DNA from 2 places in the Arthrobacter sp. ISL-69 genome. Region 1 is predicted to be linked to the other one. Evidence: predicted binding sites of a transcription regulator. Region 1 holds the regulator's gene; the other holds the start of a gene.
The links. Region 1 encodes HrcA, which represses chaperone genes, less so after heat shock. Its sites were predicted from a motif close to TTNGCACTCGNNNNNNNCGAGTGCNAA; they were not measured.

Region 1 (9,747 bases):
TGCAGAATTCCATGCGTGGTCAGCAGCAGCATCTCGTCCTGGGTGGAATGGCCGGCGTTCTTAGCCTGGACCTCAGCCACCTGCGGGCAGACGGCAATGTCGCCAAGCATGCCCTGGGGAGTCGGCTTGTCCGGTGTGCCCGGTGTCAGTTCGTCCATGGGAACAGACAGAACGTCCGTGGCTCCGGGTTCGTCCATCAGTTCAATGTGGAGCTTTTCCATGGCAGGTTCGTCCACCAGCAGGATGGACAGCTCGGCCTGGGGATGGATGTACAGGCGTTCGAAAACGAACCGGGCCAAGGCAACCAGCTGGGCTTCATCAACCTGGACGCCGGATTCGTTGTTTACTTCGATGCTCATGCGTGCTCTCCCCGCTTCTCCCGGGTCACGGAATGCTTCACCCGGTTCCTCTGTGCCTCGTCCCAAATGCCGTAGGCATTGACAATGTCGCCGACGAGCCGGTGGCGGACCACGTCCGAGGCATCCAGGACGCTGAAGTTCACGTCGTCGATGCCCTGAAGGATTTCCTCCACGATCCGGAGCCCTGAACGGGTGCCGAAGGGCAGGTCCACCTGGGTGACGTCCCCGGTGACCACCATTTTGGAGCCGAACCCGAGCCTCGTCAGGAACATCTTCATTTGTTCCGGCGTCGTGTTCTGGGCCTCATCGAGGATGATGAAGGCATCGTTAAGGGTGCGCCCGCGCATGTACGCCAGGGGGGCCACTTCGATGGTGCCTGCCGCCATCAGCCGGGGAATGGACTCGGGATCCATCATGTCGTGGAGGGCGTCGTAAAGCGGCCGCAGGTAGGGGTCGATCTTGTCACTGAGGGTCCCGGGCAGGAAGCCCAGCCGTTCGCCGGCCTCGACAGCGGGCCGGGTGAGGATAATGCGGCTGACTTCCTTCTGCTGCAGGGCCTGGACAGCTTTGGCCATGGCAAGGAAGGTCTTTCCGGTACCGGCGGGGCCGATTCCAAAGATCACTGTGTTGGCGTCGATCGCGTCCACGTAGTTCTTCTGGTTCAGCGTCTTCGGCCTGATCGTCTTGCCGCGGCTGGACAGGATGTTGTAGGTCAGCACCTCAACCGGGTTTTGGAGCGACTGGCTCCGGAGCAGGGTCGCAAGCTGTTGGAGGACTGCCGGCGTGATGACCGTTCCCCGGTCTACGAGCCCCCGCACTTCGTGGAGGAGGCGCATGATCCGGGGAACGTCCGCGGAGGGGCCGCTGATGGCCAGTTCGTTGCCGCGGACATGGAAGTCGACTGCCGGGAACTGTTCCTCAATGAAACGGAGGGCCTCGTCGTGGCTGCCCAGGGACTGAACCATCTGTTCGGAGTTGTCAAAAATGACCACCTCCGTCCGGACACCGGGAAGACTATGGGGAAATTCACCTGTGGTGCGCTCACCGGAGCTGAACCGGGGCCTTCCGTTTGTTGCTTCAGTCATGGTGCCGGCCTGCGGGCCTCTGGTCCCCTCCAGTTAGGAAATTTGTCGCTCTGCCTCATCAGTTCGCCTTCGCTGCGTCAGCGTCGGGCTCCGTGCCGGGCCGAGTCCTTCCATCTTACGCCAGTACACCGCGCGGGGACCGCGGACCAGTGCCGTCCGGCGTGCGGCCTGCAACCGTTTCGTTGCAGGTTCCCGTAATTAGGTATCAACTTCGTATCGGCCTCATATCGTTCCCGTTGCAGTTCGGCCGACCGTCCGTAAACGCCGCGGAGGGCCGGAGACTCCATGTAATGCTGGAATCCATTGCAGAGTGCGACACAAAAACGTTTACACGGACAGGGCGGAGGAACCCGGAAGCACCATGGAGATCTGGAATCCACGACGCCGGAACACAGCGGGAGGCAGTCGGGCACGTTCCGCAGCGCTCCTGTTTGTGCTGCCCGCCGCCATGGTGCTCTCCGGCTGTGTGGCCACTCCGCAGCCGCCCGAAACGACCGCGGCCAGCACGCCCCAGGCCATGACCGGGTCCGCCACGGCCGGCGTTCCCAGCACGAGTGCTCCGCTGGAGACCACGCAGGCTTCGAACAAGGCTCCTGTGTACTGGATCGGCCGCAGCAACGAAAACGTCTTCCTTTACCGTGAATTCCGGGAGGTCCCCGAGCAGGAAAACCCTGTCACGCGGGCGCTGCGTTCGATGATGTCGCAGAAGCCGCTGGATCCGGATTTCTTCACCCCGTGGCAGAACCCGAAGAAGCTTGCCACCTCAATCTCCGGCAAGAACGTGATCACGGTGGATGTCTCGCCGGATGCCTTCAACAGCAATCTCGACGAAGACATGGCAAAGCGGGCCATCCAGCAGCTGGTGTACACAGCGACGGCTGCCGGTGCGAGCTCGGGGCTAGTGGACTCCGGCCAGCAGATCCAGGTGGTGATCCTCGTCGACGGCCACACTGATTACCTCGCGTTCAACCACGTCAGGCTGGGTGCGCCTACTCCACGCGGCGCAGGCATGGTGGCGCCGGTCTGGATCATTGATCCACAGGAAGGTGTGGGCGTTGCTGACGGCAGCGTCAAAATCAGCGGACGAAGCACGCTCCCCGGGGCCAAGCTCCGGTGGAAGATCCTGAAGGTCGAAGGCAGCACCGACAAGGCGGCCTATCTGAGCGGAGACGTCACGGCCTCGGCCGAGGCGACGCAGTCCGGGCTCTTCTCCCTGAACGTCAACCTCGCACCGGGAAACTATGAAGTCCGCGTTTCCCAGATCGACCCCGGGACGCCCGACCGCGAAATGAACGTGGACACGCGCGGCTTCACGGTTGAGTAGCAGCTGAGCGTTTCAGGGCAACACGCCTGATTCAGCGGACGCCGTTACCAGCGTCCCAGGATATCGCTGGCGAGTACCGTGGCGGCCGGTCCCGCAGTGGAAGACCTGAGTACGTGGTGGCCCAGCAGCGCCGTCACCGCACCGGCGCTGCACAGCTTGGTGACCTCCCGCGGACTGATTCCGCCTTCCGGCCCGACGATGAGCAGGATTTCACGCGGCCCCGGACCGCCCGTCATGCTGTCGCCGTCGCGCCAGGACTCCAGAACCGCGCGGAGCGGCCGTACGGCATCCTCATGGAGGATGATGGCCAGGTCCGCCGCGGAGACGGCGGCCTGCAAACCTGCACCGTCGACGGCGGCACGGACCTCGGGAATCCAGGCCCGGCGCGCCTGTTTGGCCGCTGCAGTCACCACGGACTGCCACTTGGCATGCGCCTTGGCGGCCCGCTCACCTTTCCACCGGACGATGGAGCGTTCCGATTGCCACGGGATGACCGCATCGATTCCCAGTTCGGTGGCGGTCTCAGCGGCAAGTTCGTCGCGGTCGCCCTTGGCCAGCGCCTGAACCAGGACGAGGCGCAGGTCCGGGCGCTCTTCGGTTTCGAGCGCCGCGCACTCCACGGTCAGCTCGCCCTGGCCGACGGCGGCGACGGTCCCGGTCAGCCTTTTGCCGGCGCCGTCGGCTATGTCAACGGATTCCCCTACGGAAATCCGCTTGACGGTGACGGCATGCCGGGCTTCGGCGCCCTGAAGGACGTACTGCGACCCGGGAACCTGCTGGTCCAGTGCTCCTGGGGTTGCGAAAAAGACCGGGTTGCTCACCGCTACAGGTTACCGAACCGGTCCCGCAGCTTGGCGAACACACCGCCGCTGGCGGTGAGTTTCCCCTCGGTGTACTGCTCGCCCCGGAGTTTGGCCAGCTGCCGAAGGAGGTCTTCCTGTGCGGCATCAAGCTTGGCCGGGGTCTCGACCTGCAGGTGGACCTTCAAGTCGCCGCGGCCGTAGCCCCGGAGATGGGTGACGCCGAGCCCGCGCAGGGTGATGACCTCACCGGACTGGGTGCCCGCCTTGACGTCGATTTCCTGCTGTCCGTCGAACGTGTCCAGGCTGAGTTCGGTGCCCAGGGCTGCGGCGGTCATCGGGATGTGCAGGGTGGCGTGAAGGTCGTCGCCGTCACGCACGTAGGTGGCGTCATTGTTGACCCGGATCTCCACGTACAGGTCGCCGGAGGGGCCGCCGGCAGGCCCGGCTTCGCCCTGGCCGCCCAGCTGGATGCGGGTTCCGGTGGCTACGCCGGCAGGGACCTTGACCGTCAGCGAACGGCGGCTGCGGATGCGGCCCTGCCCGTTGCACTCGTTGCAGGGATCCTTGATGACGGTTCCGAAGCCTTCGCAGGAGCCGCAGGGGGCGGCCGTCATGACCTGGCCCAGGATGGAGCGGACCGCCCGCTGTACCTGGCCGCTGCCGCCGCAGATGTCGCAGCGCTCGGGGTGGGTTCCGGGCTGGCAGCAGGAACCCTCGCAGGTGGGGCACGTTACGGCAGTGTCGACCTCAAGCTTCTTGTTGACGCCGAAGACGGCGTCGCGAAGGTCGATGCGGACACTGATGAGGGCGTCCTGGCCGCGGCGGACGCGCGAAGCGGGCCCGGCTGAGCCGCCCGCTCCGAAGAACGTGTCGAAGATGTCCTGGAAGGCGAAGCCCTGGCCCGAGTAGCCGGCACCGCCGAAGCCGTTGTCCGTGCCGTTCTCGTTGCCGGTGGTGTCGTAGACACGGCGTTTCTGCGGGTCGGACAGCACTTCATAGGCGTGCGTGACAGCCTTGAAGCGGTCCGAGGCATCCTCGCCGGGGTTAACGTCCGGGTGCAGGGTTCGCGCAAGCTTTCGGTAGGCTTTCTTGATCTCTTCGCCCGTCGCTTCGGGTGAGACTCCAAGAACGTCGTAGTGGCTGCTCAAAGTTCGTATCTCTTCCTGGTTGTACTGCCTGTGATGCTGCTGCCGCACCCCGCAAGACGGGACACGGAGGCCTGGTTGGCTGATGAAGGACCGGTCAAGGTCCGAGGATCCTGGAAAGGTAGCGTGCCACGGCACGGACCGCGGCCATGGTGGTGGGATAGTCCATCCGGGTGGGGCCAAGGACGCCAACCTTGGCACTGGAGCCTGGGCCGTAGCCGGTAGCCACCACCGAGGCTTCGGCGAGTCCGTCGTACGGATTCTCGCGGCCGATGCTGACGGTGACGCCGCGGGGGTCCTCCGCCATTTCGCTGAGCAGGCGGAGCATGACCACCTGTTCTTCGAGTGCCTCGAGGACCGGGCCGATGCTCAGCGGGAAGTCAACATTGGATCGTGCGAGGTTGGCGGTTCCGGCCATGACCATCCGCTCCTCGCGGGTGCTGTTGGCCAGGGCGTCCAGGCCTCGCGCCAGCGCCTGGGCGGCATGCCGGCGTGACGGTTCACACGCGGCGACGACGGCGGGCAGCGCCTGCGGGAGAAGGCTCAGCGGTGTGCCGGAAAGGCTCTTCAGGAACCGTGTGCGAAGGCCGCCGAGGGCGTCATCGCCGAGGTCCTGCCCGACGTCTATGACCCGCTGTTCGACTTTTCCGGTGTCCGCAATCAGCACGATCAGGACCTGCCGCGGTGCCAGCAGCACGAACTCGATGTGCCGCACCATGGCACGGCTAAGGTGTGGATACTGCACCACGGCCACCTGGTTGGTCAGCTGCGACAGCAGCCGCACAGTGCGTTCCAGGACATCGTCCAGGTCGTCCGACCCTTCCAGCAGGGTCTGGATGGCCCGCCGTTCTGCCTGCGACAGCGGCTTGACCGCGGAGATCTGGTCAACGAAGAGCCGGTAGCCCTTGTCCGTGGGGATGCGGCCGGCGCTGGTATGCGGCGCCGTGATCAGGCCCTCGTCCTCCAACGCTGCCATGTCGTTGCGGATGGTGGCACTGGAGACACCCAGATGGTGCCTTTCCACCAGCGCCTTGGAGCCCACGGGTTCGCGGGAATGGACGTAGTCCTCCACGATGGCGCGCAGTACTTCAAGCTTGCGTGGTTCGCTCATTCTCCACCTCCGATCGGCTTTCCCGGGCCACGGCCCGGCATTGCGCCAGGCGCATATCCCGTCACTGGTTAGCACTCGTCATGTCTAAGTGCTAACCAGTCTAATATGAGTCGCCGCGTTGTTAGCATTGGTACCGCTCCGGGCGAAACTCCGGCGCGGAACCGGACGTGCAGATAAATGAAGGCACGGCCGCCCTGGTTCCCTCCTCCAAGTGCAAGGCAGTGTGTATCGGATGTCGTACCAGAACTGGGGCCCGCAGGACATCACGGCGCCCCGGAAATCCGAGCTTCCCGAAGTTCCGGTTGAACGTGGCATGGTGCTCGAAGACGTGCAGTCCGGCTGGGTGGGCGCTGTCACGAGGGTGGAGAAGTCGGGCGGCATGCATGTTGTGGCCCTGGAGGACCGGCGCGGCAAGTCGCGCACCTTCCGCCTCGGCTACGGGTTCCTCCTGGAGGGTCTGCCCATCCGGCTGATGCCGCCCGCTCCCCGCGCGCAGGCATCCCCTGCCGGATCCAACCGGACGGCCTCCGGGTCGGTGCGGGTGGCCGGCCAGCGCGCGCAGGTGGCCAAGGCAAGCCGCATCTGGGTGGAAGGCAAGCACGACGCCGAACTCGTGGAAAAGGTCTGGGGTGACGACCTCCGCGTGGAGGGCATCGTCGTCGAGCCTTTGCACGGCATCGACGACCTCACGGCGGCGGTTGCCGCGTTCCGGCCGGGACCCGGCCGGCGGCTGGGTGTGCTGGTGGACCACCTCGTTGCCAACTCTAAGGAGTCGCGGATCGCCGACGCCGTCATGGCGTCCCCCGGCGCCGCGGGCAACGTGCTGATCGTCGGCCACCCCTACGTGGATGTGTGGCAGGCGATCCGGCCCGCCGTGCTCGGCATTGACGCCTGGCCGGTTGTTCCGCGGGGCATCGACTGGAAAACCGGAATCCTGACGGCTTTCGGCTGGCCCCACGAGACAAAGGAAGACATTGGCCTGGGCTGGCAGAAGCTGCTGGGGGCCGTCCGCAGCTACGCAGACCTGGAACCGTCCCTGCTGGGCCGGGTGGAAGAGGTCATCGACTTCCTCACCGTGCCGTAAGGGGCTGTTGGACTCTCCGAATGCACCCCGGACCCAGTATTCTTGATACGGCGGTTGTTGCTGTTGTGGCAGCGTCCGCTTTCCGGGAACCACCGCACCACTGCAATCCGAAGGACGAAACCGTGGCAGAAGACGCACGTGAACAAAGGGACAACCAGGCCGGCCATGGCCAGCCCCAGTATCATGGTGTCCCCGCCAACGCACTGCCGCTGACGGCCAACGAGGACCGGCAGTGGGCAACGCTCGCCCACTTCGGCGGCATTCTTGGATGTATCCCGTCGCTGCTGATCTACCTGATCTTCAAGGAGCGCGGGCCGTTCACGGCGCAGGAGTCCAAGGAAGCACTGAATTTCACCCTGCCTCCCACCATCGCGGCGGTCCTCTGCAACATCCTCGTGATGCTTCCGGTCGTGGGAAACATCTTCGCGGTGCTGGCCACACTGATCTGGATCGCCGTGACCTGCTTCTCGGTCGCGGCCGGCATCCATGTAAACCGGGGCCAGCCGCACCGGTACGACTTCAACCTGCGCTGGATCAAGTAACCGGCTGAGGCCGGGCCGGACGGGGCGAAGCCGGTTCAGTCCGGGAGGATCCTTCTGACCACGGCGTCGGCGAGGAGCCTGCCCTTGAGGGTGAGGACGAGCCGGCCCTTGAACGCCAGGACGGGGTCTACCAGGCCATCGGCGATCAGCCCCGCGACGGCGTGCCGTCCCGACGTGCCCAGCCCGGCAACCTCGAGTCCGCTACTCAGCCTGGCCTCCAGCATGACCCGTTCAACGTTCCGGGTTTCGGCGTCGAGCGTTTCCCTGCCGGCTGCCGGCGACGCGCCGCCGGCGAGCCTACCCGCGTAGGCAGTGGGGTGCTTGACGTTCCACCAGCGGACGCCTCCGACGTGCGAATGCGCGCCGGGGCCGATCCCCCACCAGTCGTCCCCGCGCCAGTACGCCAGGTTGTGCCGGCAGGCCTGTTCCGGCGTGCGCGACCAGTTGCTTACCTCATACCAGCCGAGGCCGGCGGCGCTGATGATTTCGTCCGCGAGTTCGTACTTGTCGGCGTGGTCGTCGTCGTCAATTCCGGGAACTTCGCCGCGGCGGATCTGGGCGGCCAGCTTGGTGCCGTCCTCGACGATGAGCGCGTAGGCGCTGATGTGGTCCGGCCCGTAGGACAAGGCGGTTTCGAGTGAGTACCGCCAGTCCTCCAGGGACTCGCCCGGGGTGCCGTAGATCAGATCCAGGCTGACCGCGAGGCCGGCGTCCCGTGCCCACTGCACCACCTGCGGCACGCGGCTGGGCGTGTGGGTGCGGTCGAGTACCTTCAGCACATGCGGGACTGCGGACTGCATGCCGAAGGACACACGCCTGAAGCCTGCGTCAGCCAGCAGCTGGAGGGACTCCGGGGTGACTGAATCCGGGTTTGCTTCGGTGGTGACTTCGGCGCCGGGCTCCAGCCCCCATTCCGCAACAGCAGCGGTGAGGATGCGGGCCAGGTCCTCCGCGGGCAGCAGCGTGGGCGTGCCGCCGCCGAAAAAGACCGTGCCCAGCCGGCGGTCAGGCAGTCCGCTGGCCTGCAAGGCCTTGGCGGCAAACTCCACTTCGGCGATAGCCGTGGAGGCATAGGCGTCCTGGGACGCCCCGCCGCCGAGTTCCGTGGCAGTGTAGGTGTTGAAGTCGCAGTATCCGCAGCGGACGGCACAGAAGGGGATGTGGACGTACAGCCCGAATCCCCGCCCGGCAGCGCCGTCGGCGGCCTGCGCGGGAAGCAGGCCGTCCGACGGCGCGGGGTCGCCGAGTGGGAGAATGCTAGGCATTGCGGGGGCGTCCGGTGTTGCCGGCCACTGTCGTCACTACTTCTTGGCCTTGTCCTTGGACTCGTCGGTGGTCAGCGCGGCGATGAAGGCTTCCTGGGGAACCTCAACGCGGCCCACCATCTTCATGCGCTTCTTGCCTTCCTTCTGCTTTTCCAGAAGTTTGCGCTTACGGGAAATATCGCCGCCGTAGCATTTGGCCAGTACGTCCTTGCGGATGGCGCGGATGCTTTCGCGGGCGATGATCCGGGACCCGATGGCGGCCTGGATGGGAACCTCGAACTGCTGGCGAGGGATGAGCTCGCGCAGCTTGCCGGTCATCATCACACCGTAGGCGTAGGCCTTGTCCCGGTGGGTGATGGCGCTGAAGGCGTCCACCTGTTCGCCTTGGAGCATGATGTCAACCTTCACGAGGTCGGCAACCTGGTCGCCGTCCGCTTTCCAGTCAAGCGAGCCGTAGCCGCGGGTCTTGGACTTGAGGATGTCGAAGAAGTCGAAGACGATTTCAGCCAGCGGCAGGCGGTACCGGATTTCCACCCGGTCCTCGGACAGGTAGTCCATGCCGCCCATGATGCCACGGCGGCTCTGGCACAGTTCCATGATGGCTCCGACAAAGTCATTCGGCGCCAGGATGGTGGCGGACACCATCGGCTCCCGGACCTCAGCGACCTTGCCGGTGGGGTATTCACTGGGGTTGGTGACGTGGACAACCTTCTTGTCCTCCAGCGTCACCTCGTACTCGACGTTGGGTGCTGTGGAGATCAGGTCCAGGTTGTACTCGCGTTCGAGCCGTTCACGGGTGATTTCCAGGTGCAGAAGCCCCAAGAAGCCCACCCGGAAGCCGAAGCCCAGGGCGGCCGAGGTTTCCGGCTCGTAGATCAGGGCGGCGTCGTTGAGCATCAGCTTCTCCAACGCATCGCGGAGCACCGGATAGTCGGTGCCATCCAGCGGGTAGAGGCCGGAGAAGACCATCGGCTTGGCGTCGGCATAGCCGGGCAGCGACTGCGCGGCCGGCTTGGCCAGGTTGGTGAC
Region 2 (22,227 bases), on a different contig from region 1:
GCTCGTCCATGACCATGAAGGTGGCGTTCCGGTAAAAGTTCCGGGCCATCGCGAGCCGCTGCCATTGCCCGCCGCTGAGTCCGCTGCCCTTGCGGCCGCGCGGATCCTCCATCCAGTTGCTGACGTGGTTGTCGAGGCCGTTGGGCAGCTTATTGATGAAATCGAGCGCCTCGGCGTCGGAGGCAGACCGGCGGATCCGTTCATCGTCCCGCGGCGAATCGACGTCGCCAAAAAGAATGTTTTCCGCAGCCGTGGCGAACTCGTACTTGAGGAATTCCTGGCTCAGCACCGCCAGATGGCGGTGCCAGGACTTGACGTCGACGGCGGCGAGGTCGACGCCGTCGAGCATCACCTGCCCGGAATCGGGGCGGTAGAGCCCCGCGAGAATTCGGATCAGCGTGGACTTCCCGGCGCCGTTCTCCCCCACGATGGCGATGTGCTGGCCCTCGCGGATGGTCATGGTGATGCCTCGGATCACCTCGATGTCGCTGCCGGTATATGTAAAGCGGATATCCCGCAGCTCCACAGTCTTCGGAGCCTGCAGCAGCGGCGGTGCATGCTCCGAGTGAACCGGCATTGCCATGAATAGCTCGTAGTCCTTGAGGTTCGCCAGGTCCTCGTCGATGGAGCTGAGCGAAGAGACGAGGTTGTTGGCCGTGGACAGCGCCCTGCTGACGATCTGTTGGACGTACAGGAACTGCCCCACAGGCTGCGCGCGGGCGATGATCTGGCCCACCACCCAGATCAGCGAAACGACCTCGGCCCCGTACTGCAGGGCGTCCGCCGCGAGCTGCTTGGGGATGTAGTGCTTTTGGAAATCCAGCCGCCTTTTCTCATCGGCGTCCCTGAGACGGGAGCGCAGTCCCATGAGATGCCCGACGATCCCGTACAGGCGCATCTCGGCAATGTGCTGGGGACGCAGCAGGTTGGTCTCGATCATCCGCCGCTGGCGGCGTGAATCAACCTGCGTGTTCCAGTGGGCAATCTGTTCCCGGGAAAGCTTGAACTGCAGATACACGCTGGGGACGATGGCCACCAGGACAATCACGGCGATCCACCAGCTCACCAGCAGGAGCGCCCCGACCGCCAGGATCACGGAGACCAGTTGCGTGAAGATCGCGGCGATCCGGTCCAGGACCCTGGCATAGGAATCGGAGAACCTCTTGGCGCGGTCGTAGAGGTCAACCGTCTCCTTGTCGTCGTAGCGCCAGAATTCGAGGGCGAGGAAGCGCTCATACATCTGGTCGCCGACAATCGCCCCCACCTTGAAGCTCATGAGCTGCTGGATGTAGCGGTCCACACTGCTGAAAGCGCCCCAGAACAGGCCCAGGGCGGCTGTGATGATGACGTAGATGATTGCCTGCTGGCCGGCAGCGGCATCACCGGAATAAGCGGCGGCCAGGGCGGTGGTGGTCAGCGCAGCAAAGTAGGTGGTGACCAAGGGCAGCAGCGCCGAGATCAGCGAGCCGACCACCTTCATCACGACGGCGGCCGGCGAGGCACGGAAGCTGACCCGCAGCACCTGTGCCACTGCCCGGGCGTAGGGCCTCACAGCGAGTTTTCGCTTGGGATCCCGCTTGGGGCTCAGTTCTGCGGGATGGCGTGGTTCGGGCATGACTACAGCCTAGTTCCGCACGCCCTGGCCGGGCGGCAGGGTCAGTACTTCTCGCCGTACTCGTACTCGGGTTGTCACGCATCCCCCATGCAGTCAGCGTGGAATCCCCGCGGTCACGGCCGACGATACAGGCGCAGACACAAAGCGGGCCATGGGGACAGTTCCCCATGGCCCGCTTGAACAGTGTTCTTAACGTGAACCGTAGTTCGGAGCTTCAACCGTCATCTGGATGTCGTGCGGGTGCGATTCCTTGAGTCCGGCCGGCGTGATGCGGACGAACTTGCCCCGTGCCTTCAGCTCGGCCACGGTCGGAGCGCCGGTGTAGAACATGGTCTGGCGGAGGCCGCCGACCAGCTGGTAGGCAACTGATGCCAGCGGGCCGCGGTAGGCGACGCGGCCTTCGATGCCTTCCGGGATCAGCTTGTCGTCGCCGGACACGTCCGCCTGGAAGTAACGGTCCTTGGAGTAGGACGTGTTCTTGCCGCGCGTCTGCATGGCCCCGAGGGATCCCATGCCGCGGTAGCTCTTGAACTGCTTGCCGTTGACGAAGATCAGCTCGCCGGGTGATTCGTCACAGCCGGCCAGCAGGGATCCGAGCATCACGGTGTCGGCGCCGGCAACCAGCGCCTTGCCGATGTCGCCCGAGTACTGGAGGCCGCCGTCGGCAATCAGCGGAACGCCGGCCGGGATGGCCGCCTTAGCGGACTCGTAGATGGCGGTGATCTGCGGGACGCCCACACCCGCCACAACGCGGGTGGTGCAGATGGAGCCCGGGCCCACGCCCACCTTGATGCCGTCGGCACCGGCGTCGATCAGCGCCTGCGCACCCTCGCGGGTGGCGGCCTGGCCGCCGATGATGTCCACGTGCGCCGCCACGGGATCGGACTTCAGGCGGCGGATCATGTCCAGCACGCCCTGGGAGTGCCCGTTGGCGGTGTCCACGAACAGGGCATCCACACCGGCGTCGATGAGGGCCATGGCACGTTCCCAGCCGTCACCGAAGAAGCCGATGGCGGCGCCGACGCGCAGCCGGCCTTCGTCGTCCTTCGTGGCCAGCGGGTACTGCTCCGCCTTGGTGAAGTCCTTGGTGGTGATGAGGCCCTTGAGCCGGCCCTGCTCGTCCACAAGGGGAAGTTTTTCAATCTTGTTGGTGGCCAGCTTGTGCGAGGCCTCCTCGCGGCTGATGCCCACGTGCCCGGTGACCAGGGGCATCTTGGTCATGACATCGCTGACCAGGCGGATCGGGAAATCCGCTTCCGGCACGAAGCGGGTGTCGCGGTTGGTGACGATGCCCAGCAGCCGCATGCCCTCGTCCACAACGGGCAGGCCGGAGACGCGGTAGTGCGAGCAGATCTCGTCCAGCTCGGCCAGCGTCGCTTCCGGCCCGATGGTCAGCGGGTTGGTGATCATCCCGGACTCGCTGCGCTTCACGCGGTCAACCTGGTCGGCCTGGTCCTGGATGGACAGGTTGCGGTGAACCACGCCGAGGCCGCCCTGGCGGGCCATGGCGATGGCCATCCGGGACTCCGTGACGGTGTCCATGGCCGCGGAGAGCAGCGGTGTCTGGACGGAGATGCGCTTGGAAATGCGCGAGGACGTGTCTGCCTCTGACGGGATGACGTTGGTGTGTCCGGGCAGGAGCAGGACGTCGTCGTAGGTCAGGCCGATGAAGCCGAACGGGTTGTGTTCGGGCTGGGTCATGAGTGCGCCTCTTACCTTAATTTCTGGGGTTCACGGGTAGGGGTTGCAACTGATGACCAGCCCGTCATTACGGGACTGGCCTGTGCAGAATTTCGTGCGGGGGTTGCTACGTTCGTGCGGAAGTATTGAATAAATTCTAGAACCTCGGCGGCGATCCCCATATTCCGCGGCGGTAATGTGAGGAACCGCACCCGCCGGCCCCGGCTCCGGCGGGGTGCCCGCCGGCTCAGGTCCAGCCGGTGGCGGCGAGCAGCCGCTTCTCGAACATGGGAATCATGCTCTGCACGTACGTCTTGGTCAGATGGTTGTCATCCTTGTAGACGTATACGTTGCCCACCACGGCCGGACAAATGCCGTCCGCGCAGATGAAGTCGCTCAGGTCCATCAGGTGGAGGCCGTCCACCTTGCCGCGGTATTCGTCCAGCGGTGACGAGCCGGCGAGCGATTCACTGAGCGGCGGATTGCACTCCTCCGCGGCGGCGCCCCTCTTCTGTACGCACTCCGGCATGTTGAAACCGAAGCGCGGGTTGTCCCGGACTCCCACGACGTCCATGCCGGCGTCGGTGAACGGTTTGATGCCCTCAAGGTAACCCGGCACTTCCGTTTCGAACGGCGCCTCCACGTGCGTCTGTGACGCAACGGTGAACACCGCGTCCGGCTTGTGCTCAAGCACATATTCCGCGCTGGCCTTGTTGAAGGCATTGCACTCCGCGTCCCGCTCGGCCGACTCTGCGCCGAAGCGGCAGCTGCCCTTTAGGAGGGTGACCACTTCCCAGCCGTGCTCCTTGGCGATCGGGCCCAGCGCGGCCATGTACTGCTGCGCGTGCGAATCGCCAAGCACTACGATCCGTTTGGTGACAACTTCGGGTTTGCTGTTCTGCAGGCAGCCGGACAGCAGCGGATCACTGGGCACGTTGCCGTCCGTGCACAGCCCGTCGATATCCGCCCACTCATCCTTCATGGCAGCAGGCGCCGGGATGATCTTCGCTTCCGGCGTCGGCTTACCCGCGTTTTCCGGGGCCAGGGCTGCGGCGCCGGGAGTCAGTTCCCTGGGCTGCGCGGCGGCGGCGGCTTCCTCGGCAGTCAGGTTGGTCTGCCACAGGGACACCGGCCCGGCGAGCAGCGCGCCGCAGGCCACAATCACGACGGCGTTGCGCCAGATCCGCCGCTGCGGCCAGTGCCATTCACGCAGGGGCTTCTCCACAAAGCGGGTGGTGAGGACGGCCATGACCACGGAAGCGGCCACGATCGCGAGGCCCTGGACGAGGTTGGGTGCCACAATTCCGGTGCCGGCGAGGGCAAGGACCAGCAGCGGCCAATGCCAGAGGTACAGCGCGTAGGAGTTGTCGCCGAGGGACACAAGCGGTTTCCAGCTCAGCAGGCGGTCGGCGCCGAAGCGGCTGCCGCTCTGGCCGGCCACGATGATGGCGGCGGCCGCCAAGGTGGGCCACAGCGCCACGAACCCGGGAAAGGACCGGTCCACGGTCAGCAGCAGGCCGCAGGAGACCATGGCCGCGACGCCTGTCCAGCCCAGGATGACCCGGACGATTTTTCCGGGCTTCAGGTAGGGCAGCGCCAACGCGAGGAGTGAGCCCAGCGCGAATTCCCACAGCCTGGTCCGGGTGTCGAAGTAGGCGTAGGCCTGGTTCGTGGCGGTCTGGTCAATGGAGTAGGCAAGCGACACGGCAAAGATCGCCCCGAAGGCAACGGCCAGGAGCAGCCGGTAGCTGACGGCCGGCCGGCGGAGGACCCGGTGCAGCACGGCCACTCCCGCAAACACGAGCGGCCACAGAATGAAGACCTGCCCCTGGATGGACAGCGACCAGAAATGCTGGAGCGGGCTCGCGCCCGAGTGGTCCTGGGCGTAGTAGTCGACGGCCGAGTCCGCGAGCAGCCAGTTCTGCCGGTAGAGCAGGGAGGCCCATGCCTCGTCCAGGACGTCCGGCCAGCGGCTTTGGGGCAGGATGGCCCACGTCCCGATGAGGACTCCCAGAATAACCACGACGGCGGCCGGCAGCAGCCGCTTGAAGAGGTGCAGCCAGTGGCTGACCAGCTTGAGGGGGCTGCCGTTTTCCACCTTGCGGACGAACGAGAGCGTAAGCAGGAAAGCGGAGATGAGCAGGAAGATGTCCACGCCCCCGGATACCCGGCCCAGCCAGACGTGGTACGTGACCACCATCAGCACGGCGAGGGCCCGAAGGCCCTGGACCTCCGGGCGGTACTCCTTCCTGGCCGCCTTGTCGCCGCTGGCGTTGTTAGTTTCCGTCAGTGTTTGCGCCGTCATTGTTCCTTCCAGCCGGTTGCCGCCAACAGCCGATCCCCGAATGCGGATGACATGCTGGCGACGTACGTGCGGCTGAGGTGATTGTTGTCCAAATAGACAAAGGTGTTTCCGACGACTCCCGGGCAATTGGTGCCGTCACAGATCAGGTCGGTCATGTCCATAAAGGTCATGCCGCGGACTTTTCCCTCCAGTGGTGCAAACGGACTCTCGGTGGCCAGCAGGTTGGCCTGGGCAGGCCGGCAATCCGGGCTGTCTTTGCCTTTCGTCACCACGCAGTCGGCCATGTTGAAGTCGAACCGTGGATTGTCCCGGATGGCAACCACGTCGATGCCCTGACCCGTCCATGTTGTGGCCAGTTCCTCGAGCCCGGGGGTGAGGACTTCGGCAGGGGACGAAGGCGCCGCTGCCGTTCCGACCAGCATGATGGCGTCGGGAGGGTTCTTGGCAATCTGCTCCTGCACCGCATCGTTGTAGGCGGCGCAGTCCGGGTTCGTTGCACGGAAATCATCTGTCGACGGCTGGACCTGGCATCCGCCCTTGAGCATCGCGTAGACGGTCCAATCTTTTTGTTCCCCGACGGCTGCGATGGCTGCGAGCCACTGCTGCGCGTGCGAATCGCCCAGCACCAGAACGGATTTCGACGAGTCGTCGGATTCCCGGCTTTGGCTGCATGTGTTCCGGACTGCATCGTCGGCAGGCTCCAGCGCACCCGTGCAGGGGCCGGAGAGAGTTGCCCAGTCCACGGGCAGCTGCTCCGCGGCAGGCAGTATCGTGGCGTCGCTGTCACTCTTGTCAACAAACCCGGGAATCAACGCCTGCGCGCCCGGGTTGTTCCGCTGGGCAGCGGCCTGCGCCGCCTCGGCCGCGAAATGCTGCTGCATCTGGACTCCGGTCAGGGGGACCACAACGATGAGCAGGCACGCGGCCACCGAGACAGCTGCGCGGCGGCGGTTGACCTCGGGCCATTTCCACTCCCGCCACGGCTTCTCGACAAAGCGGGTGGTGAGGTACGCCAGCCCCATCGACACGACGATGATGACGGCACCGGAGAGGGGTCCGGCGTGGTCGCGCCCCGTTGCGGCGAGGGCGATGACCAGGACTGGCCAATGCCACAGGTACAGGGCGTAGGAGTTGTCCCCGAGCCGGACAAGCGGGCCGGTGCTCAGGATCCTGTCCACACCGAACCGGCTTCCGGTTTGTCCTGCGGCGATAACGCTGGCCGCCGCGAGCGTTGGCCAGAGCGCGGCAACGCCAGGGAAGGCCGCCTGGACGTTGAGCAGGATTCCGCAGCTGAGCATGGCCAGGATGCCCACCCAGCCCATGATGATGCGTCCCGTCCGGGGAATGCGAAGGCCGGGCAGAATCAGCGCCACGAGGGTACCGAGCGCGAATTCCCACAGGCGCGCACCGGTGTCGAAGTAGGCCTGCGCCTGGTTGGTGATGGTGAAGACGATCGAGTAGGTGAGGGACACCAGGAAGACCCCGGCGAAGATGTAGCAGAGCAGGATGCGGTAGTGCAGCCGGAACCGTTTGGCGAGGAGTGCGGCGCCGGCAAACGCCAGCGGCCAAAGAATGAAGACCTGGCCCTGGATGGACAGGGACCAGAAGTGCTGGAACGGGCTGGCCAGGCTGTGGTCAGTCGCGTAGTAGTCGACGGCACGCGCCTGGAGCAATGCGTTTTCATAGTAGAAGAGGGACGCCCAGGCCTGGTCCATGATGTCCAGCCAGCGGGTGCGCGGCAGGAGAACGTAGCTCGCCGCCAGGGTGGCGGTTATGGCCGTGACGGCTGCCGGCAAAAGGCGCCGGAAAAGGTGCAGCCAGTGCTTGAGCAAGGCCATCGGCCGGCCCTGCTCGTACTTGCCTACGAACTGCAGCGTCATGAGGAAGGCAGAGATGAGCAGGAACACATCAACGCCGCCCGACACCCGGCCAAACCAGACGTGGTAGCTGACCACCATCAGTACGGCCAGGGAACGCAGGCCCTGGATTTCGGGCCGGAACTTTGATTTTCGGTTCGGCTCAACGCCGGCGCCATTGCGGCGCGGCGAGGCTAGGGCTCTCGCTACAGACATAGAAAAACCCCTCAAGCGGATAGACAAAGCGTCCATGTTACCGAATCGTAATGTTCATCGCCAATCGCCGGCGCAGCGAAGGAGCCCCGCCTCCCATTAAGTCACTGCAAGCTGGGAGTTTCCAGAGCAGTGCTCCGGCCGTCGGCCGGTCCGGAAACTAGGCTGGTGCGAGGCCGGACCGTGAAGCCGGCAACACTGAGGAGTGGCCAACATGATCGTTCAGGTGCGCATCTGCATACCCGCGGAGCTCTCGGACCTTGTGGTGGAAAGCTGCACACAGCAAACCGGGACGGCGGAAGTGGCCGTCCACAAAGGCGCGTCCATCCAGCCGCCCGGCGATGTGGTGGTGGTCCACCTCGCCAGGGAATCGGTGGAGGAGCTGCTCGAAAAGCTGCATGTCCTGAAGGCTCAGGAGCTGGGTTCCATTTCCATCTCCATGCCGGAGCTGGTGCTCTCCCGGCGTGCCGACCAGGCCGAAGCCGCAGCACCCGGCGACGGGGCCGACGCCGTGATCTGGGACGAGGTGACCCGCCAGACGGGAGAGGATGCGCGCCTCACGTGGAGCTACTTGGCGTTCCTTGTCCTGGCAACCCAGCTGGCCGCCATTGGCATCGTCACGAATTCGACCATCGCCATTGTCGGGGCCATGGCGGTCGGGCCGGAGTTCGGGCCACTCGCAGCCCTGGCAGTCGCGCTGGCCCAGCGCAAATGGAAGCTGGGTCGGAGTGCCGCCCTGGCGTTGGGCGTCGGTTTCCCGGTAGCCATGCTCCTGGCTGCCCTGAGCGCCTGGCTTTCGGTGCCGCTGGGGCTCTTTCCCGCCAATGCCCTCGACACCGGGTCCGCCGTCGAGTTCATCTACCATCCCGGCCCCTACTCGCTGATCGTTGCCGTACTGGCCGGCGCCGCCGGGATGCTCTCGCTGATCAGCCGCCGCTCGGCCGCCCTGGTCGGGGTCTTCATTTCCGTGACCACGGTTCCCGCTGCAGGCTTTGTGGCAGTTGCGCTCGTCCTGGGCGAATACCAGAAAGCGGCAGGATCGGCGGTTCAGCTGCTGCTGAACCTGGTGGGAATCGTGGCTTCGGCTCTGGCCGTGCTGATCTTCTATCGCATGATCACCAGGCGGCTGCCGGAGAGCATGGCCCGGCGGCTCAGGAACCAGGCGCTGCGTGCCCGAGGCTAGCCGGCGGCCGGATCTTCCCGGCCAGGTATCGGGCGTCCCGGCATGAACCGGGGAGGGTCGCCGAAACCGCGGCGTACATGAATTCCTCGCCCAGGAAGAACAGCCCGGGCATGTCGGTCGCGACGCCGCGGTGCTGTCTGGGCCGCCCGCCGCCGTCGAACACCCGCGGCTCGATCCAGTCGAACGATTCACGGTAGCCGGTGCACCAGATCACGTTGGACACATCATTAAGGGGGCTGCCTGCCACAACGGGCTGTCCGTCCTGCACACCGGTGACCCTCGGGACGAACTCGACGCCGGCGGCAGCCAGGTCTTTGCTCTTGGTCCTGATCAGGGGGTCGGCATGGGTCAGCTTGTGTGGTGCCGCCTTGCGGCCAATCGGAGTGTCAAGCGTGAGCACATGGAGCCCGAGGAAACGCACCACGGGGAGGGCGAAGCGCGCCGCGGCCCGTCCGTGCCGCACCGGCAGCTCGCCGCCCGGCTTGCCCGCGATCACCGTGGGGTGCGTCCGGCTGACTTCAAGGGCAATTTCCGCTCCCGAGTTTCCCAGCCCCACAATGAGGACACGGCCGTCCTGGAGCTGGCCCGGATTCCGGTATTCGCTGGAGTGCAGTTGGATTATGGACGGCGCAAGCTCTGCCGCAAAGTCCGGCAGCCTGGGCGCCTGGGTGCTGCCGGTGGCCACAACGACGTTGCCGGCTTCCCACCGGCGGCCGTCCGAGGCCGCCACGTACCGTCCCTGTTCGCGCCAGAGCCTCTCGACCCGGATGCCGCTGCGAACCGGGAGGTCAAAAGCGGCGGCGTAGGCTTCAAGGTAGTCCGCGAGCTCGTCCTTGGTTGGGAAGGACAGCCGGTCTCCCGGAAACGGCAAACCGGGCAGGCCGTCGTACTTCGCCGGTGTGAACAGCCTCAGGGTGTCCCAGCGCTGCCGCCAGGCGTCGCCGATTCGCGCATTCGCGTCCAGGATCAGGAATCTCCGGTCCTGGCGCTTGAGGTAGTGCCCCATGGCAAGGCCGGCCTGTCCCCCTCCGATGACCAGGGTGTCGAGTACCTCGCGTGCCCCGCCGTCGTCGTTCCTGTTGTTCATTGTGGTGCCTCCTGTTCAGGCGCTGCGGATTCATTCGATGAACCGTCCCGTCAGTTGGCGGGCGCCCCGCTGATTCCCGGCCGCCCTCCATCCGGACCGGGCCGTACGTTCCTGTAGCGCAGCCACCACACGAGCATCAGTGCGGATGCAACTACGTATACCGCGTGGAGCAGCCAGATCGGCCCGGCCGGCAGGTGGAACACGTAGACGGAATGGACAGCGTTGGCCACGTTGCTCAGGACCAGGTTGCTGAGGCTGTACGACGCCAGGTCCTTGGTCCGCGCCGCCTTGAGGAGCATCGGCAACATTCCAAGGGCGAACAGCACGGTCGAGAACGTGCCGGCCAGGACGGGAAGGTTCATGTTTTGAGGCTACGGGCGGGGGCCCATGGCCCGCGTCGGCTAAATTATGCAATTCTGCAGCGGACGCCGATGGGTGATTTTGTGCAGTTCGCCGTCATCCGGCGAGCCCGTGCTCGAAGGCGTATCTGGTAGCCGCCGCCCGTGAGGACAGCCCCAGCTTCAGGAAGATGTTGCTGATGTGCCGGGCCACGGTTTTTTCGCTGAGATACAGCTCTGCGGCGATGGCACGATTTCCCTGGCCCGAGGCCACGAGCCGCAGCACTTCGGTTTCCCGCGGGGACAGCGGTCCCTTGGCGCCGCTGTTTCCTTCGCGCGTCAGGGCGGCCGCCCAGGCGGCAGCAGGCGCTGCGCCCAGTTCCAGTAATTCCGCCTGCGCCGCTTCAAAGTCCATCAGGGCCGACGTTTCATCGCCGAGGGCGCGGCACGCGGAGCCGATCAGCACGCGGCAGCGGGCGGCCTCATAGGGAACGCCGAGTTCAAGCCACAACCGCCAGGCCTCCCGCAAGGGTTGCGTGGCTGCCGCGGCATCGCCGGTTGCGAGACGGAGAGCGCCCACCGCCTGGCCGGCAAAGGCACGGACCATGGAGGTAGGGCATTCGCGGGCCATGACCTCCAGCTCCTGAACGCCTCGCCGCGCGGCTTCCGGATCGGACGCAGCCAGTTCGATCTCCACCAGTGCCGGCAGCATGTTCCGGCGGGTAGCGAGGTCGGCCGCGTCAGCCGCCCGCCGGATCATCGCTTGGGCCTGGTGCGCATTTCCCCGGGCCAGCCAAAGGAGTGCTAGGCCCGGCTGCGGCTCGTAGCCGGTCCGGGCTGCCTGCTTGTAGGACGCTTCGGCGTCGTCCAGTTTTCCACTAAGCCGTTCCACCTCGCCCTGCTGGTAGTAGGCGCCGTAAAGTGCTTGCGGGTCTCCCTTGACGGAGAGTCCCTGCGCTGCCCCGGCTGCCATCAGCGCCTCGTCCCACGCCCCATGCAGCATAAAGAGTTCGGCGCGGTGTGCCTGGCACTGGCCGCTGAAGGACACCATGTCAGGGCGTGCACTACACCAGCGGTCCAGGGCCGCCGTCCATTCCAGCGCCCTCTCCAGGTCGAAGGCCAGGTGGCAGTTGCCGATGACTGCGCAGTAGATAATCCCTGACGGAATCGCCGAGAGCTCACCGGCCGTCACGGCCACCATCACCTCGTCGAACATCTTGAGTCCTTTGTCAGGATGGCCAAGCATCAGGGTGGCCTGGGCCGTGCCGAGGAGGCCCAGTGCAGACAGGTCTCTGTCGTGGAACCGCTGGCCGAATTCAGCCACGCGGGAGAAGGCATGCAAGGCGCCCGCCGGATCACCGCCGTAAAGTTTGCCCAGGCCCTCCGGGAGGAGCAGGAGGCCCTGCACGGCGCCAGGCTCGGCCATTTCATCCACGAGGCGCTGGCCGCGGGCAAACCACCCTCCGGCCCGGGCCTGTTCCCCGAAGAACATCAGTTGCATGCCCATCCAGCCCGCGCAGCGTGCGGCGCTTTCGACATCGCCCATCACCAGGTACTCCTCGTGGGAGCGGGTCAGGGTGTCCAGCCCCGTGGTGCCGGCACCAGTCAGGATCTCGGCAGTAGCCAGCCGTTCAAGGTCGGCAGCCGGCAGCCCGCCGCGCTCATCTGCGTCGCGGAAGCGCCTCCGGGCTTCGGTCCAGCGATGCTCCTGAAATGCTGACCTGCCCCGGTCGATGTCCGTCTCGGCTGACATGCTGGCCTCCTGATACCACCCGCCCGGCCGGTTAAGCGTCACGGTACGCCCGCCGGAGAACCGGCACAAGCGGACCGCCGGTGCTACGAACGCAGCAGCGTGCGCAGTGTCTGGATGGTGTCTGCCTCTGCCGCCGTCTTGTCGTCACGGTAGCGCTTGACGCGTGCGAACCGAAGGGCAATGCCGCCCGGATAGCGCGGGGAGTTCTGCACGCCGTCAATTGCTATTTCGACGACGGTGATGGGCTCCAGCCAGACGGTCCCCGCAGTGCGCCGCACCTCAAGTTCCTGGAACCTCCCGGTCTGCCACCGCAGCAGCGCGTCGGTGAGGCCCTTGAAGGTCTTGCCCACCATCACGTAGCCGCCGGGTTCGCCGAACTCACCGGCCGGGTCGAGGGCTCCGAGGTGCAGGTTCGACAGCAGCCCCGTGCGCCGTCCTGACCCCCACTCGCAGGCAAGCACCACCAGGTCATAGGTGAGCACGGGTTTCACCTTGACCCAGTTGGAACCGCGCCGGCCGGCGCCGTAGGCCGATCCGACCGCCTTGACCACCACTCCCTCGTGCCCCGCGTCGAGCGCATCCCGCGACACTCGTTCAGCCACGTCCGGATCCACCGTGATCTCCCCGGGGATCCGGTGCCCCGGGGCGATACGTTCCAGCACGCCGATGCGCGTGGACAGCGGCTCGTCGAGGAGGTTCCGGCCGTCAAGGTGCAGTACGTCGAAGAACCATGGATGCAGCACGGTGGTGCGTGCCGCGTCCGCCCCGAACCGGGACATGGTTTCCTGGAAGGGCCGCGGGCCGCCGTCCTCATCGAGGGCGAGGGTCTCGCCGTCGAGGATCACATCGTGCACCGGAAGGCTGCGCACTACTGCCACCACCTCGGGCAGCCGGTGGGTCACCTCCGCAAGTGTGCGTGTAAAGATGCGTACTTCGTCGCCGGCGCGGTGCACCTGGATGCGCGCGCCGTCGAGCTTGTATTCCACGGACGCCTTCCCCGTGATCTCCAGCGCCGCGCTGGTACTTGCCGCGGTTGACGCGAGCATGGGCTGCACGGGACGGCCCACGACGAGGCCCACGGCGTCAAGCTCTGCGGCCGTGCCCGTGATGGCCAGCAGGGCGGTTCCGCCGAGGTCGCCGGAGAGCATCGCGGCGCGGCGCACGGCGTCGATGGGCCGATCGGCGGCGCGGGCGATGGCATCCGTCAGCACCCCCTCCAGCGCACCGGTTCGCAGTTCGCCGAGCAGCACGCCGGCGATGAATGCCTGTTCGCGCTCGGTGGCGGCGGCAGTGAGCAATTTAAGAGCCGCGGCGCGCTCGGCGGCCGATCCGGCGCCTGCCGTGCCGAGCAGCCGATCCAAAGCAGCGTCGAGATCCGCGACCGTAAGGCTCGGCTCGCCGGCCGGCTCACCCATGGCTGCTGCCATACCGCGCCAGCCGACCCCCACCCGGCCCTGCCGCGGCCTGGCGATGAGCAGGCCGACGGCCGCTGCGATGTCTGCGGGCTCGAGCCGGCGCAGCAGGCCTGCCAATGCATCGACCTTCGCGAGCCGTGAGCGGGTGGACGCGACGGCATCCGTGGTCCTCACGAGCTCCTCGAGCAGCATGGGACCAGTCTGCCACGCCTGCCGGCGCCGAACACGGATCCGGCCGGCGGCGCTGGACAGTTCCGGACCACAGTTCGAGAATGAACGCATGGGAATCATCGTCGCGAACCTGTTCATCACCCTCGACGGCGTCTACCAGGGGCCCGGCGGCCGCGAAGAGGACACTGAGGGTGGCTTCGCTTTCGGGGGCTGGCAGGCGCCGGTATCCGACAACGAGGCTGAGGCGGCCATCGAGTCCGAGATCAGCAACATCGATGCCCTGCTGCTCGGCCGGAAGACCTACGATATCTTCGCTGCATATTGGCCCCACCAGTCCGACGACATCGGCGGCACGCTCAACCGGGTGCCGAAGTTCGTGGTCTCCAGCAGCCTGACTGATCCCGGCTGGGCCGGCACTACGGTGCTGCCGGATGCCGCCTCCGCAGGACGGCTTCGCGAGGAGTACGGCCAGGTGCACATGTTCGGCAGCGGCGTCCTCATTCGCTCACTGCTGGCGGCGGATGTGATCGACCGCCTCCACTTCTGGCTCTATCCGGTCACCCTGGGCCAGGGCAAACGCCTGTTCGACGCCGGCACGATCCCCGCTTCCTTCCGCCTCACCGAGCCGGCGCGCACCTTCCCGAAGGGAGCGGTTTCGCTGGTCTACGAGCGTGCGGGCGACGTGGAAACGCAGGAAATGGGGGCCACGTAATGGGCAAGGTCATCGCAGCCATCACCACGTCGGTTGACGGCTACATCACCGGCCCCGAGGACGGGCCCGACTACGGCCTGGGCAAGGGCGCGGAGAGCGCCTGCACTACTGGGTGATGGGTGGTCCATGGACCTACGACGGCGGACGCTGTTCGTGCTCACACACCGCCTGCGGGACCAGCCGGCGGCTGCGTCCGGTTTTACCTTCGTGTCCGGGCTCGACGTTCGCCACGCACGTGCGCTACGCGGTCAAAAGGTAGGCGACGTCCCGCGCACCCGGGACGCAAAGAACCGGCCCAGCAACGCTGGACCGGTTCTTTGTTCGCACAGGTGAGGAAGACGGCGGCTACAAGCTAGTGCTGGTGGCCTGCGTGCTCGTCCTCGTCGGCCGGCTTTTCGACAACGAGGGTCTCGGTGGTGAGAACCAGCGCTGCGATGGAGGCGGCGTTGCGGAGGGCTGCGCGCGTCACCTTGACGGGGTCGATGACTCCGGCAGCGATGAGGTCTTCGTATTCGCCGGTCTTGGCGTTGAAGCCGTGGTGGATGGCGGATTCCGCGACCTTGGCAGCGACGACATAGCCGTCAAAGCCGGCGTTCTGGGCGATCCAGCGCACAGGCTGGACCAGTGCGCGGCGCACGATGCCCACAGCTGCTGCTGCATCACCTTCGAGCGCCGTGACGGCAGGGTCCTCGTCCAGTGCCTTCAGGGCGTGGATGAGGGCGGAACCGCCACCGGCAACGATGCCTTCTTCGAGGGCAGCGCGGGTGGAGGACACGGCGTCCTCGATGCGGTGCTTCTTTTCCTTCAGCTCAACCTCGGTGGCTGCGCCGACCTTGATCACACCGATGCCGCCGGCCAGCTTGGCCAGGCGCTCCTGCAGCTTTTCCTTGTCCCAGTCGGAGTCGGTGCGGGTCAGCTCGGCGCGCAGCTGGGCAACCCGTGCCGCAACGTCCTCTGCCGATCCGGCACCATCAACGATGGTGGTGTTGTCCTTGGTGACCGTGATGCGGCGGGCCGTACCCAGCACCTCAAGGCCAACGGAGTCCAGGCTGAGGCCCAGTTCCGGGGAGACAACCTGTGCACCGGTGAGGGTGGCGATGTCCTGCAGCATTGCCTTGCGGCGGTCACCGAAGCCCGGAGCCTTGACGGCAACGACGTTCAGGGTGCCGCGGATGCGGTTGACGATCAGCGTGGACAGTGCCTCGCCGTCGACGTCTTCGGCAATGATGAACAGCGGCTTGGAGCTCTGCAGCGCCTTCTCCAGCAGCGGCAGGAAGTCCTGCACCGAGGAGATCTTGCCCTGGTTGATCAGGATGAGGGCGTCTTCAAGGACAGCTTCCTGGCGTTCCGCGTCGGTGACGAAGTACGGGGACAGGTAGCCCTTGTCGAACTGCATGCCCTCGGTGAGGACCAGTTCGGTCTGCGTGGTGGAGGACTCCTCGATGGTGATCACACCATCCTTGCCGACCTTGCCGAAAGCCTCGGCCAGGAGCTCGCCGATCTCGTCGCTCTGTGCCGAAATGGCGGCGACGTTGGCGACCTGGGTGCCTTCGACCGGGCGGGCGTTCTCGAGCAGGCGGGCAGCAACGGCTTCCACTGAAACCTCGATGCCGCGCTTGATCTGGCCCGGAGCGGCGCCAGCCGCAACGTTGCGCAGGCCTTCCTTGACCAGTGCCTGTGCCAGGACGGTGGCCGTGGTGGTGCCGTCACCGGCAACATCGTTGGTCTTGGTGGCGACTTCCTTGGCCAGCTGTGCGCCAAGGTTTTCGAACGGGTCATCCAGTTCGACTTCACGGGCGATGGTCACGCCGTCGTTCGTGATGGTGGGAGCGCCCCACTTCTTGTCCAGCACGACGTTGCGGCCGCGCGGGCCGAGCGTCACCTTGACCGTGTTGGCGAGCTTGTCGATGCCGGCTTCAAGCGACCGGCGGGCAGCGTCGTTAAACGCAAGCTGCTTTGCCATGGTTTTGTCCTTTCAAGACAGAAACCCCGCGCAGCTGATCTGTCAGACATGCATCAGACGATCGGCGGCGCGGGGGTCCAAGAGTTACTTTACGACGATCGCCAGAACGTCGCGGGCGGACAGCACGAGGTACTCGGTGCCGCCGGTCTTGACTTCGGTTCCGCCGTACTTCGAGTAGATAACAACGTCGCCGACGGCTACGTCGACCGGAACACGGTTGCCGTCTTCGAAGCGGCCGGGGCCTACTGCGACAACTTCGCCTTCCTGCGGCTTCTCCTGCGCGGAGTCCGGGATAACCAGGCCGGAAGCCGTGGTCTGCTCGGCTTCGAGCGGGCGGACAACAATACGATCCTCAAGAGGCTTAATAGAGACCGACACTCGGACCTCTCCTTCTACGTCAGTAAATTCATGGACTGGAAAACTGTTGCGCCTCGGCGTGCAAACCGTCGTCGCGGTGCCGGCAGCAGCGTGGCTGGCAGTTCTCCATGTGTTAGCACCCTCCTAGGGAGAGTGCTAATGATGACTCTATGTAAGTGGTTAGCACTCGGTCAAGGCGAGTGCCAGAATTTCGTCCCCGGTGAACGGTTAGCGCCCTGCCAGGTCCTCAAAGTCGACGTCGTCGCCGTCGTCCGTGTCGTCGTCTCCCGTAATGTTGCGGTTCCGGTAAAGCACGACGGCGGCGGCGAGCGCCGTGACCACCGAGGCAATCAGGAACACCAGTCCGCCCGCGCGGACGGCAGTGTACGACTCGCGGATTTGCCGCGCCTCGTCGGTGGCGTCCTGGATGTTCTTGCCGCCCACCGAGTACACGGTCGCGTTGAAGGAATCCAGGACGAAAATGATCACCAGGAGCGCCAGGCAGACTACGGCGATGGCGGAACCGGCGATCAGCGCCGGCCTGGCGTACTTCGCAAGGCCCGTTTGGTGTTGGTGGTCATTACTCTCCGGCTGCGGCCCTGCACTGTCTTCCATGCTGCCCACACTATCCGCACCGTGCGTGTCCGCCGCCTCGATTAGGCTTGATGACATGGCTGACGCACCGCAGGACCTGATCGCCCCGCTCCTGACCAGCGAAGGCTGGGAGCTGCTGGCCTCGCTGGGGCCGTACCGGGAGGACGATGCGTTCCGGCTCAATGAATCACTCCGGAAGGCCGGCCACTCCCCCGCCCTGGTTTCGGCGGTCCTCACCCAGTCCCGGCTGCGGACCAAGGCTGAAGCCAAGTTCGGCGAATTTGCCCGCCAGATGATTTTCACGCAGGCGGGGCTGGAGCAGGCCACGCGACTCAACGTCGCGGCCAGGCACGCGGAACGGTTCGCGACCGCCGGAATTGAACATGTGGCCGATCTCGGCTGCGGGCTCGGTGCCGATTCCATGGCACTGGCCTCGATGGACATCAGGGTCACCGCCGTGGAAATGGACGAGACCACTGCCGCCTGCGCCACCATGAACCTGATTCCCTTCCCGCACGCCAGCGTGGTTCACTCCGACGCCACCTCCGTTCCCCTCGACGGCGTGGACGGCGTCTGGCTGGATCCGGCCCGCCGCACCACCTCCAGCTCCGGGACGCGGCGAATCTGGGATCCGGAGGAATTCTCCCCGCCGCTGTCCTTCGTGGAATCCCTTGCAGGGTCGGGACGGGCAGTGGGCGTGAAGATGGGACCGGGCATTCCGCATGATTCCGTCCCGGCAGGCTGCGAGGCGCAGTGGGTTTCCGTGGGCGGCGACGTCACCGAGGTGACATTGTGGTTCAACGCGGTCAGCCGGCCGGGCATCCGGCGGGCTGCGCTTCTCCTCGGGCCGCAAGGCGCCGCAGAAATCACCAGCGCAGAAGAGTTCGACGCCGGCCCCGTCGCCCCCGTGGGCCCGGTGGAGGGCTACCTCTACGAACCTGACGGCGCCGTCATCCGGGCCGGCCTCGTGGCGGACGTGGCGGCCCGGCTCGGCGGCCACCTCCTGGACGAACACATCGCGTACATCTGCGCGCCCGAGCTCGTGGATACGCCGTTTGCCAGGGCCTACCGGGTCCTGGAGGTCATGCCCTTCAACGTCAAGGCCCTCAAGGCCTGGGTGAAGCAGCACAACATCGGCGTGCTGGACATCAAGAAGCGGGGCACGTCGGTCACCCCGGAAGAACTCCGCAAGCAGCTTCTCGCCGGGGGCAAAAACAGCGGCAAGGGGTCCAAAGGCAAAAAGTCAGCCACACTGGTCCTCACCAGGATCGGCGAGGACCGGGTGGCCATCTCGGTGGAGCCGGTACAGCCCGGCGCCTAGCCCGCTGCCTGTTGCCGGGCCCTCTCCGGTACCGGGCCTTCTCTGTTACTGCGCCCGCATGAAGTCTTCTGCCGCCCGGACTTGCTCGTCGGTGGGCCGGACGCCGGTGTACAGCACAAACTGCTCCAGGGCCTGGATGGTGGCTACTTCTGCGCCGGTGATGACCGTCTTGCCGGCAGCACGGGCTGCCCTGATGAGGGGCGTCTCGGCGGGCAGCGCAACGACGTCGAAAACCACCTGCGCGGCGTCCACCGCCTCCGGCGGGAAGGACTGCGAATCGACATCCGGACCGCCCGCCATCCCCACCGGCGTCACGTTGATTATCATGTCCGCCGTGCCGCCCGCCTCCGCCGCGGGAAGCTCGGGGCTCCACTTGAACCCGTAGAGATCCGCGAGCGGCTTACCGGATGATTCGTTGCGGGCGATGATGGTGACGTCCCGGAATCCTGCGTCGCGGAGGGCGGCGGCGGTGGCTTTGGCCATGCCGCCGGAACCCTTGAGCAGCACCGAGTGGTGGGCGGGCACGGCGTTGCGCTGCAGCAGCTGCTCGATCGCCGTGTAGTCGGTGTTGTACGCCGTGAGGCGGCCGCCGTCGTTCACGATCGTGTTCACCGAGTCGATCGCTTTGGCCGAGGGGTCCATGACGTCAACCAGCGCAATGACGTCTTCCTTGTACGGCATGGACACAGCGCAGCCCCGGATGCCCAGGCCCCTGACGCCGGCGATGGCCTGCGCCAGGTCCGTGGGCGCGAAGGCCTTGTAGATCCAGTTCAGGCCCAGCTGCTCATACAGATGGTTGTGGAAACGGGTTCCGTTGTTGCTCGGCCGGGCCGAGAGGGAGATGCACAGGGTCATGTCTTTATTCAGAATTGGCACGTGGTCCATTAAACGCCCGGCTGCCGCAGATCCCCCTTAAGGACGGGGCAGGTCGCGAACTAAGACGGACGGGACGGCACTATTACGCGGCCGGGATTAGTACGCAGCCGGGCCTGTTGCGCAGCCGGGCAGCGTTGCTCAGCAACCGCTGCCGGGGGCGAAGGGGCCGACGGCGACAGGCAGCTTTCCGGGGGCGGTCGCCTTTCCCGCCAGCACGGCAGCCAGGGCGTTGAAGGCTTCCTGGCTGCGGCCGTACAGTGCCACCTTGGCCGGCGCTGCCGAGCCCGCCAATGACCACGGCGCATCGAGGGCCACCACAACATCGCCTTGGGCCGGCGGCTCTTCGTAGCCGATGAGGGTCACAAGCGGGCCTGCGCCGACGGTGATACCGGCCGCACGCGCGGCCTGGACAAAACGTGCCCGGTCCTGTTCACTGCCTCCGACCAGCCGGACGCTGCCGGGCACCATCGCACCCCGGCACGGTCCGGCAAGGACGGTGACTGCCGCTGCGGAAACCCGCTGGGAGAGGGCGGAACCGCTGCCCGGCGCGGCGCCCTCCGGTGCAGGGGTCCGGGCGCGCCACATCATCATCGTCACCACCCGCTGGGCCGCCTCCTCCAGGCGCGGCAGAGGCAGCGTGCCGGATTTGACGGCACTGACCACTGCCGCGTGCGCCGCTGCCACGTCCCCGGGCATCAGCAGCAGGTCCGCACCCGCGGCCAGCGCCCGCGGTGCGGCTGATTCATCGGGGAACTGCTTTTGCACCGCGCCCATGTTGAGCGCGTCCGTTACGGCAACGCCTTTGAAGCCCATGCCGCGCAGGGCCGCGTAGCTCGATTTGGACAGCGACGCCGGAATTCCCGGCTCCAAAGCCGGGACGGAAATGTGGCCAGTCATGATCATCGGCAGGCCGGCATCGATCGCGGCCTGGAACGGTTTCCAGTCCTTCGCCCGGAGTTGCTCCACCGTGGCCTTCTGCACGGGCAGGCTCTCATGCGAATCGACGGCTACGGAACCGTGCCCGGGAAAGTGCTTGGCCGAGGGCAGAAGCCCGGCCGAGAGCATCCCCTGGGCAAAGCCAACGCCCAGGCTGGCCGCCGCGTCCGCGTTCCCGGACATTGACCTGGCGCCGATGGTAGGATCCTGCGGCCCGGCGGTGACATCAGTGGCAGGCGCGAAGTCCGCGTTGAATCCCAGCCCGGCCAGCTCGGAAGCCAACGCCTTGCCGGCGTCGGTTGCCAGCGCGAGGTTGGCTCCGGCGCCGTAGCTCATGGGAGCCGGCCATTCCGTCAAGGGAGCGCGGAGCCTGGCCACCACGCCGCCCTCCTGGTCCACACCCAAGATGGCCGGCCAGGTGCGCCCGTCCGCCCTGGCCGCTTTCTGCAGGCGGGCCAGTCCAGCCGCCATGGCGGCGGTGTCCACGGTGCCGTCGGCGGCGCGCGGCACGTTATCGCCCATGACGATTGATCCGCCGAGGTGCAGCCGTTCCATGGTGGCGGCGTGGGCTGCGAAGTCGGTGCCGGCGAAGAACGGCATCAGCACCTGTCCGGCCTTTTGTTCAACGCTCATTTTCGCGACGGCTGCGCGCGCCGCGTCTTCGTCCTTCTGCTGCGGGCCCCAGCCCAGTTGCCGCTCCCCCGGGGCCGGCGTGGAAGGTTTCGGGGTTGCCGGGCGGCCCGAAACAGCGGGGCCGGAGCGGGTGGCGCTCCCCGACGGCGCTGCCGACGCAGTTTCCGGCGACGTTCCGGAACCGGACGGAGCGGGCACACCGGTGCAGGAGACGGATGCAAGCACTGCCGCCGTCACCGCCAGAGTGGCTGCTTTTTTGGCTGCTGTTTTGGTCACTGTGTTCCTGTGAGCACTTTCACTGCGTCCCTGAGTCCAAGCCATCACCTCGATGCTACCCCTGCACTAGACTTGAACCACCCGTTGCCCGCCCGCAGGCGGCTTCGGCAGGTGACGGCGGAACAGTGAAGGGACCACATGAAGATTGATTTCGCTTCATCCAGGCAATCAACTCTTGGTGTGGAATGGGAGCTGGCCCTGGTCAACGCGCAGACGGGCGAGCTGGCCTCGGTAGCCAATGAGGTGCTCCGCGGTGTGGCGGCCAATCATCCCGAGCTTAATGAGGATGACGAACACCCCCACATCAAGCAGGAACTCCTGCTGAACACCGTGGAACTCGTCACCGGCATCTGCGAAACGGTGGCCCAGGCCAAAGCCGACCTCAGCAGTTCCTTGGCGGCAGTCCGGGAAGTCACCGACCCCATGGGCGTCGAAGTCTTCTCCGCCGGAAGCCACCCTTTCAGCCCTCCCCAGCTGCAGCCGGTGACGGACAAGGCCCGCTACGCCAAGCTGATCGACCGCACGCAGTGGTGGGGCCGCCAGATGGTGATTTACGGAGTCCACGTGCACGTCGGCCTGGACAGCCGTGACAAGGTCCTGCCGGTGCTGGACGGCCTGGTGAACTACTTCCCGCACTTCCAGGCGCTGTCCGCGTCCAGCCCGTTCTGGGGCGGCGAGGACACCGGCTATGCGTCCCACCGTGCCCTGATGTTCCAGCAGCTTCCCACTGCCGGCCTGCCATTCCAGTTCTCCAGCTGGGCAGAGTACGAGTCCTACGTCGAGGACATGTTCACCACCGGAGTGATTGACACCATCTCCGAGATCCGCTGGGACATTCGCCCGGTCCCCAACCTCGGCACCATCGAAATGCGCATTTGCGACGGCCTGGCCACCCTGGAGGAGGTCGGCGCCATCGCAGCCCTGACCCAGTGCCTGGTGGACG

Region 2: a site for HrcA is predicted at 16,829-16,855, ahead of groES (co-chaperone GroES). Genes of this name have one in related genera too.

Annotation. Positions count from the first base shown of each region.
Region 1 covers NZ_JAGGPO010000010.1:150,403-160,149, forward strand. The annotation lists gene ybeY (rRNA maturation RNase YbeY) at 1-359, opposite strand, end outside; gene J7I79_RS06080 (PhoH family protein) at 356-1,444, opposite strand; gene J7I79_RS06085 (GerMN domain-containing protein) at 1,806-2,768, shown strand; gene J7I79_RS06090 (16S rRNA (uracil(1498)-N(3))-methyltransferase) at 2,813-3,589, opposite strand; gene dnaJ (molecular chaperone DnaJ) at 3,592-4,719, opposite strand; gene hrcA (heat-inducible transcriptional repressor HrcA) at 4,814-5,827, opposite strand; gene J7I79_RS06105 (DUF3097 domain-containing protein) at 6,060-6,911, shown strand; gene J7I79_RS06110 (DUF4870 domain-containing protein) at 7,034-7,453, shown strand; gene hemW (radical SAM family heme chaperone HemW) at 7,489-8,718, opposite strand; gene lepA (translation elongation factor 4) at 8,755-9,747, opposite strand, start outside.
Region 2 covers NZ_JAGGPO010000018.1:272,738-294,964, reverse strand. The annotation lists gene J7I79_RS13620 (ABC transporter ATP-binding protein) at 1-1,615, opposite strand, end outside; gene guaB (IMP dehydrogenase) at 1,805-3,316, opposite strand; gene J7I79_RS13610 (acyltransferase family protein) at 3,543-5,600, opposite strand; gene J7I79_RS13605 (acyltransferase family protein) at 5,597-7,672, opposite strand; gene J7I79_RS13600 (DUF389 domain-containing protein) at 7,884-8,852, shown strand; gene J7I79_RS13595 (NAD(P)/FAD-dependent oxidoreductase) at 8,821-9,939, opposite strand; gene J7I79_RS13590 (hypothetical protein) at 9,990-10,301, opposite strand; gene J7I79_RS13585 (helix-turn-helix transcriptional regulator) at 10,396-12,030, opposite strand; gene J7I79_RS13580 (ATP-dependent DNA ligase) at 12,114-13,637, opposite strand; gene J7I79_RS13575 (dihydrofolate reductase family protein) at 13,726-14,328, shown strand; gene groL (chaperonin GroEL) at 14,681-16,291, opposite strand; gene groES (co-chaperone GroES) at 16,376-16,669, opposite strand; gene J7I79_RS13560 (hypothetical protein) at 16,877-17,263, opposite strand; gene J7I79_RS13555 (class I SAM-dependent methyltransferase) at 17,319-18,563, shown strand; gene J7I79_RS13550 (shikimate 5-dehydrogenase) at 18,609-19,439, opposite strand; gene J7I79_RS13545 (glycoside hydrolase family 3 N-terminal domain-containing protein) at 19,578-21,284, opposite strand; gene J7I79_RS13540 (glutamate--cysteine ligase) at 21,423-22,227, shown strand, end outside.